Regions from separate parts of the Streptomyces sp. NPDC004327 genome, predicted to be linked through region 2. Evidence: riboswitches for the same ligand, from Rfam matches in the RefSeq annotation. Region 2 holds a riboswitch; the other holds the start of a gene.
The links. Region 2 has a riboswitch for glycine ahead of gcvT (glycine cleavage system aminomethyltransferase GcvT). Riboswitches for the same ligand answer to the same signal wherever they lie in the genome.

Region 1 (3,388 bases), on a different contig from region 2:
GCTGACCAGGTCCGAGACGCTGCGCGGGCCGACGGACGACCCGGTGGTGGTGCGGGAGGCGGCGACGCGGCTGCTCGACCTCGTGGACACGACGGGCGGGGTGCGGTTGCTCGGGGTGGGGGTGAGCGGGCTCGCGGACTACACGCAGGAGGACCTGTTCGCGCAGGCGGAGCACGAGAGCGCGGCGGAGCCGGGAGCGGTGGAGGCCGCGGGGGCGGACGCCGTCGTCGAGGCGCCGGCCGCGCCGGCGTCCGCCACCGAGACCGCCGAGCGCCGGTGGGCGCCCGGGCACGACGTGCGGCACGCGGTGTACGGGCCGGGGTGGGTGCAGGGCAGCGGGGTGGGCCGGGTCACCGTCCGCTTCGAGGAGCCGGGGTCGGCGCCCGGGCGGGTGCGGACGTTCGCGGTGGACGATCCGGAGCTGGCGGCGTCGGATCCGCTGCCGCTGGTGGAGGGCGGGGCGGGCGCGGCGGCGTAGCGCCGGTGCGGGCCGCGCCGGTGCTCAGGCCCGGCCTTCGGCCGCTTGGGACTCCGGGCCCGCCTTCGGCCGCGTCGGTGCTCCGGCCCCGGCCGTCAGCCGCGTGGGTGCTCCGGGCCCGTCTTCGGCCGCGCCGGGCCCCGCCTCCAGCCCGGCCTTCGGCCGCACGAGGTACCGACCCCCACCTCCGTGCCGCTGAGCGCACGGAGGTGCGGATTCTCCCGTCGGGCGTCGGGCGGAATCGCCGCCGCTCTGCCTACCTCTCCTGCCTCTCCTCCTGGCCCGCCACCCTTCCGAAGTCGCGGTCCTCGCTCTGCGTCGGAGGCGGCGGCAGCGCCATGCTGTAGTGGCGGTAGAGCTGGAGCTCCTGGGCGGGGGAGAGGTGGCGGCCCACGCCGAAGTCGGGGGCGTCCTTGATGAGGGAGCGCTCGTAGGGGACGTGGAGGCCGTCGGCGGAGAGTTCGCTCGGCTCCAGGGGGACGAAGGCGTCCCGGCTGAACAGGCCGGTGCGGACGGCGGCCCATTCGGGGATTCCGGTCGCGTCGTCCAGGTACACCTCGTCCACGGTTCCGATCTTGTGGCCGTTCCGGTCGAACGCCTTGCGGCCGATCAGGCTGCGCGGATCGATGTCGGTCTGCACGGTCCCTCCAACTGGTCGCAACTGCTCTACAAGCACTACGAAAGTGCACATCTGGGATGTCGGCCACTTGAGCGATGGGAGAAGGATCCGCGCTGGTAGGCTGGCTGTGGCTGTCGACCCCGCGCGGGAGAGTCCTCCGAAGAAACCTTTCGGAGGCGCCGAAGGAGCAAATCCTCCCCGGAATCTCTCAGGCCCCTGTACCGCGCGGACGAGGTCACTCTGGAAAGCAGGGCGGGCGTCGGACGGCATCCGCTCTCACCGACGGTGAAAGCCGGCCCTCCGCGAGGCGTGCCGGTGAAGCTCTCAGGTTTTGATGACAGAGGGGGAGGCCGTCCGGGCACCCGCGCCGTGGTGCCCCTCGCAGGTCGTGACGACCAGGAGGCCCCCGCATCATGACCGCCAACCGCATTCCGCTCACCGAGCTCGAGCAGGGCATTCCCTTCGAGCAGCGGCACATCGGACCCGACGCCGAGGCGCGGGCCAAGATGCTCGCCCAGGTCGGTTACGGCTCCCTGGACGAACTGACGGCGGCCGCGGTGCCGGACGTCATCAAGAACGCCGAGGCGCTGGCGCTGCCGGCCGCCCGCACCGAGGCCGAGGTCCTGGCCGAGCTGCGCGAGCTCGCCGACCGCAACCAGGTCCTCGCCCCGATGATCGGCCTGGGCTACTACGGCACCTTCACGCCGCCGGTGATCCTGCGCAACGTCATGGAGAACCCGGCCTGGTACACGGCCTACACGCCGTACCAGCCGGAGATCTCGCAGGGCCGCCTGGAGGCGCTGCTCAACTTCCAGACCATGGTCGCCGACCTCACCGGTCTGCCCACCTCCGGCGCCTCGCTGCTCGACGAGGGCACCGCGGCCGCCGAGGCCATGTCGCTCTCCCGCCGCGTCGGCAAGGTCAAGAACGGCGTCTACCTGGTCGACGCCGACGCCCTGCCGCAGACCGTCGCCGTCATCGAGACCCGCGCCGAGCCCACCGGCGTCGAGGTCGTCGTCGCCGACCTGTCCGCCGGCATCCCGGCCGAGATCGCCGAGCGCGGCGTCTTCGGTGTGCTCCTGCAGTACCCGGGCGCCTCCGGTGCCATCCGCGACATCAAGCCGGTCATCGACCAGGCCCACGAGCTCGGCGCGATCGTCACCGTCGCCGCCGACCTGCTCGCGCTCACCCTGCTCGCCTCGCCGGGCTCCCTCGGCGCCGACATCGCCGTCGGCACCACCCAGCGCTTCGGCGTCCCGCTCGGCTTCGGCGGCCCGCACGCCGGCTACATGGCCGTCCAGGACAAGCACGCCCGCTCGCTGCCCGGCCGCCTGGTCGGCGTCTCCGTCGACGCCGACGGCAACAAGGCGTACCGCCTGGCCCTGCAGACCCGCGAGCAGCACATCCGCCGCGAGAAGGCCACCAGCAACATCTGCACCGCGCAGGTGCTGCTCGCCGTCATGGCGGGCATGTACGCCGTCTACCACGGCCCCGCCGGCCTCAAGGGCATCGCGCAGCGCACGCACCGCTACGCCGCGATCCTCGCCGCCGGTCTGCGCGCCGGGGGCGTCGAGCTCACCCAGGGCGCCTTCTTCGACACGATCACCGCCCGCGTCCCGGGCAAGGCCGACCAGGTCGTCGCCGCCGCCCGCGAGGCCGGCGTCAACCTGTACCGCGCCGACGCCGACACCGTCTCCGTCTCCTGTGACGAGACCACCACGCGCGCCAACCTGGCCGCCGTGTGGGCCGCCTTCGGCGTCGACGCCGACATCGAGGCGCTGGACGCCGCCACCGAGGACGCGCTGCCGGTCGACGCGCTGCGCACCGACGCGTACCTGACCCACCCGGTCTTCCACGCGCACCGCTCCGAGACCGCGATGCTGCGCTACCTGCGCAAGCTCTCCGACCGCGACTACGCGCTCGACCGCGGCATGATCCCGCTCGGCTCCTGCACCATGAAGCTGAACGCGACCACCGAGATGGAGCCGGTGACCTGGCCCGAGTTCGGCCAGATCCACCCCTTCGCGCCGATCGAGCAGGCCCAGGGCTACGCCACGCTCATCACCGAGCTGGAGGAGCGCCTCGCCGAGGTCACCGGCTACGACAAGGTGTCGATCCAGCCGAACGCCGGCTCCCAGGGCGAGCTGGCCGGCCTCCTCGCCGTCCGCGCCTACCACCGCGCCAACGGCGACGCCCAGCGCACCGTCTGCCTCATCCCGTCCTCCGCGCACGGCACCAACGCCGCCTCCGCGGTCATGGCCGGCATGAAGGTCGTCGTCGTCAAGACCGCC
Region 2 (3,388 bases):
TCCGGGTCGTCCACGACGTCCTGGTTGGCCTCGACGACCTCACCGGTCACGGGGGAGTACAGCTCGCTGACCGACTTGGTCGACTCCAGCTCGCCGCAGGACTCGCCGGCGGTCACGGTGTCGCCGGCCTCGGGGAGCTGGACGTACACGATGTCACCGAGGGCGTTGGCCGCGTGCTCGGTGATGCCGATGGTGGCGACGCCGTCCTCGACGGCCGACAGCCACTCGTGCTCCTTGCTGTAGCGAAGCTGCGTGGGGTTGCTCATGACCTGATTCTCCTGGATGCGGGGAGTGCTGATGTACGGGGGTCTTGCGGGATGAGACGTGTCCTGAGACGAATGCGTCACGTCACATGCCGGGGGAGCAGTGCAGAAAGGTCACTTCTGGCGCTTGTAGAACGGCAGTGCGACGACCTCGTACGGCTCGTGGGTGCCGCGGATGTCGACGCCGACGCCCTCGGTGCCGGGCGCGGCGAAGGCCGCGTCGACGTAGGCCATGGCGATCGGCTTGCCCAGGGTCGGGGACGGGGCGCCGGAGGTGATCTCGCCGACGACCTCGCCGCCCGCGACGACGGACATGCCGGCGCGCGGGACGCGGCGGCCCGTGGCGATGAGGCCGACGAGCTTGCGCGGCGGGGCGGACTCGGCGCGCTCGGCGGCCTTCTCCAGGGCCTCGCGGCCGACGAAGCGGCCCTCGTTCGTGGTCTTCTCGAACTTGACGACCCGGCCCAGGCCCGCGTCGAACGGGGTGAGCGCGGTGGTCAGCTCGTGGCCGTACAGCGGCATGCCCGCCTCCAGGCGGAGCGTGTCACGGCAGGACAGGCCGCACGGGATCAGGCCGACGTCCTTGCCCGCCTCGGTCAGCGCCTGCCACACGCCCTCGGCGTGCTCCGGCTTCAGGAACAGCTCGAAGCCGTCCTCGCCGGTGTAGCCGGTGCGGGCGATCAGCGCGGGGACGCCGGCGACCGTGCCGGGCAGGCCCGCGTAGTACTTCAGGCCGTCCAGGTCGGCGTCGGTGAGCGACTTCAGGATGCCGGGGGACTCCGGGCCCTGCACGGCGATCAGGGCGTAGGCGTCGCGGTCGTCGCGGACCTCGGCGTCGAATCCTTCGGAGCGGGCCACCAGGGCGTCGAGGACGACCTGGGCGTTGGAGGCGTTGGCGACGACCATGTACTCCGTCTCGCCGAGGCGGTAGACGATCAGGTCGTCGAGGATGCCGCCGTCCTCCTGGCAGATCATCGTGTAGCGCGCGCGGCCGTTGCCCACGGTGGAGATGTTGCCGACCAGCGCGTAGTCCAGGAGCTCCACGGCCTGCGGGCCGGTGACCGTGATCTCGCCCATGTGGGAGAGGTCGAAGAGGCCGGCCTGGTTGCGGACGGCGTTGTGCTCGTCGCGCTCGCTGCCGTAGCGCAGCGGCATGTCCCAGCCGGCGAAGTCGGTCATGGTCGCGCCCAGCGAACGATGCAGCGCATCGAGGGCGGTCAGGCGGGGGGCAGTGCTCATGGGGTGGCTCCCGGGTCCCAGGGCGTGCAGGGCACGACGTACATGACGGTGAGGACGTTCCTCCCCATCTGTCATGGAACCTGAGAGGTTCACCGAGGGCATCCTCGGCTTGCACCTTGGGTGGGGCCGCGACGACGCGGCCCGCTTTTCAGATCTGCCTCATCCACGCGGTACGGGGCCTGAGAGATTCAAGGGAGGTGCTTGCTCCTTCGGCGCCCGGGTGCACGAGGTGCCCCGGGACTCTCCCGCGCGGATTCGAGCGGCCGGTATGCGGTTGTGCGCGCTCGTGCGAGCGCGTGGCGCGCTCATCATTGCACGGCGGGTCCGCGCGGCAAATCGCTTGCGTCTCATTACCGTTTCTTTACACTTCGTGGGCAGAGGTGTCCGCAGGACCCGACGGGGGGAGCGAGCGATGACGATCCGGCGCACCGGTGCCTACGCCACGAGCGCCGGCATACCGGCCGTGCGCACCCGCCGCCGGGTGCGCCGCGGCCGGCTCCTGCGCGACCTGCGCGAGCGCGGCGGCCACAGCCCGCGCGTGCTCAGCTTCGCCGCCGGCGACATCGTCGTGGTCTCCGGGCTGCCGGGCGCCGGCAAGTCCACGCTGATGGGCCGCGCCGCCGACGGCCGGGCCGTCGACTCCCAGCACACCCGCGAGCGCTGGGAGGCCCGGCTGCCCCGCTTCCTGCCGTACGCCCTCTACCGCCCGCTCGCCCGCCTCGCCCACTACGCCGGCCTGCGCCGGGTGCTGCGCTCCGGCGCCGGCGTGGTCGTCCACGACTGCGGCACCCAGTCCTGGGTGCGCGGCTGGCTCGCCCGCGCGGCCCGGCGGCGCGGCGCCGGGCTGCACCTGATCCTGCTCGACGTCGACCCCGGCCTCGCCCTCGCCGGCCAGCGCTCCCGCGGCCGCGGCGTCTCCGGCTACGCCTTCGCCCGGCACCGCCGCGCCGTCGGCCGGCTGGTCCGCACCGCCGAGGCGGGCGCCCTGCCACCGGGCTGCGCCTCGGTCACCCTGCTCGACCGGGACGCCGCCGACGCCCTGCGGAAGATCGCCTTCCGGGAGCTGTGAGCGGCCGGGAGGGGCGGTGGGGGAGGACCGTGACGGGGCGGGCAGTGACGAACCACGCACCCCTTTCGGTCACACGGGCACGGACACGCCGTTAAGGTGCTGGACGCAGCCGCAGCCGGAGAAGGGGACGACGACAGCGTGGACGTGATGTGGCCGGGCAATGAGCTCGAGGAAGTACTGGCCGCCTCGCTCGGCAACGCCGCCGCCGGAGGCCGCCTGGTCGAGGTCCTCGGCCGCAGCGCCGTCTGGGTGCCCCTGCCCAACGGCGGCGGCCCCGACAGCCCCGACCTCGACCTGCCCACCCTGGAGCTCGACGGCGCGCCCTACGTGCCCGTCTTCAGCTCCGAGCGGGAGTTCCGCAGCAGCGTCGGCGACCACATGTCGTTCACCGTCGCCCCCGCCGTCGAGTTCGCCCGCGGCCTGCCCCCGCAGCTCGGCATCGCCGTGAACCCCGGCGGCACCGTCGGCGTCCCGCTGCCCCCGCCCGCCGTAGCCGAGCTCTGCCGGGCCGGCCGCACCGAGCTCGACGGCCCCGCCGCCGGCGGCCGGGTGCGGCTCTTCGAGCCCGACTGGCAGGACGACCCGGTCGACTTCCTCGCCGCCGCCTCCGCCGAGTTCGAGGCCACCGGCGTCGTCGCCACCGCCCGCCGCGCCCTCGCCAGCGTCGAGGGCACCGAACCGGCCCTCTTCGTCGGCGTCCAGCTGCTCGGCGGCGCCGGCGACCTGGCCGTCCCGCTCGACGCCCTCGGCCGCGCCCTCGGCCGGGTCGAGGTCGCCTGGCCGGTCAACCTCATCCTGCTCGACGTGGCCCAGGACC

Region 1: linked by a shared signal. The riboswitch ahead of gcvP (aminomethyl-transferring glycine dehydrogenase) and the one ahead of gcvT (glycine cleavage system aminomethyltransferase GcvT) in region 2 are both predicted to bind glycine.

The regions. Positions count from the first base shown of each region.
Region 1 covers NZ_JBIAME010000004.1:9,982-13,369, forward strand. Annotated here, with positions in the region: gene ACFYU9_RS14305 (DNA polymerase IV) at 1-478, shown strand, start outside; gene ACFYU9_RS14310 (PRC-barrel domain-containing protein) at 735-1,169, opposite strand; glycine riboswitch at 1,233-1,331, shown strand; gene gcvP (aminomethyl-transferring glycine dehydrogenase) at 1,511-3,388, shown strand, end outside.
Region 2 covers NZ_JBIAME010000011.1:280,187-283,574, reverse strand. Annotated here, with positions in the region: gene gcvH (glycine cleavage system protein GcvH) at 1-266, opposite strand, end outside; gene gcvT (glycine cleavage system aminomethyltransferase GcvT) at 378-1,502, opposite strand; glycine riboswitch at 1,661-1,760, opposite strand; gene ACFYU9_RS32995 (AAA family ATPase) at 1,915-2,571, shown strand; gene ACFYU9_RS32990 (enhanced serine sensitivity protein SseB) at 2,719-3,388, shown strand, end outside.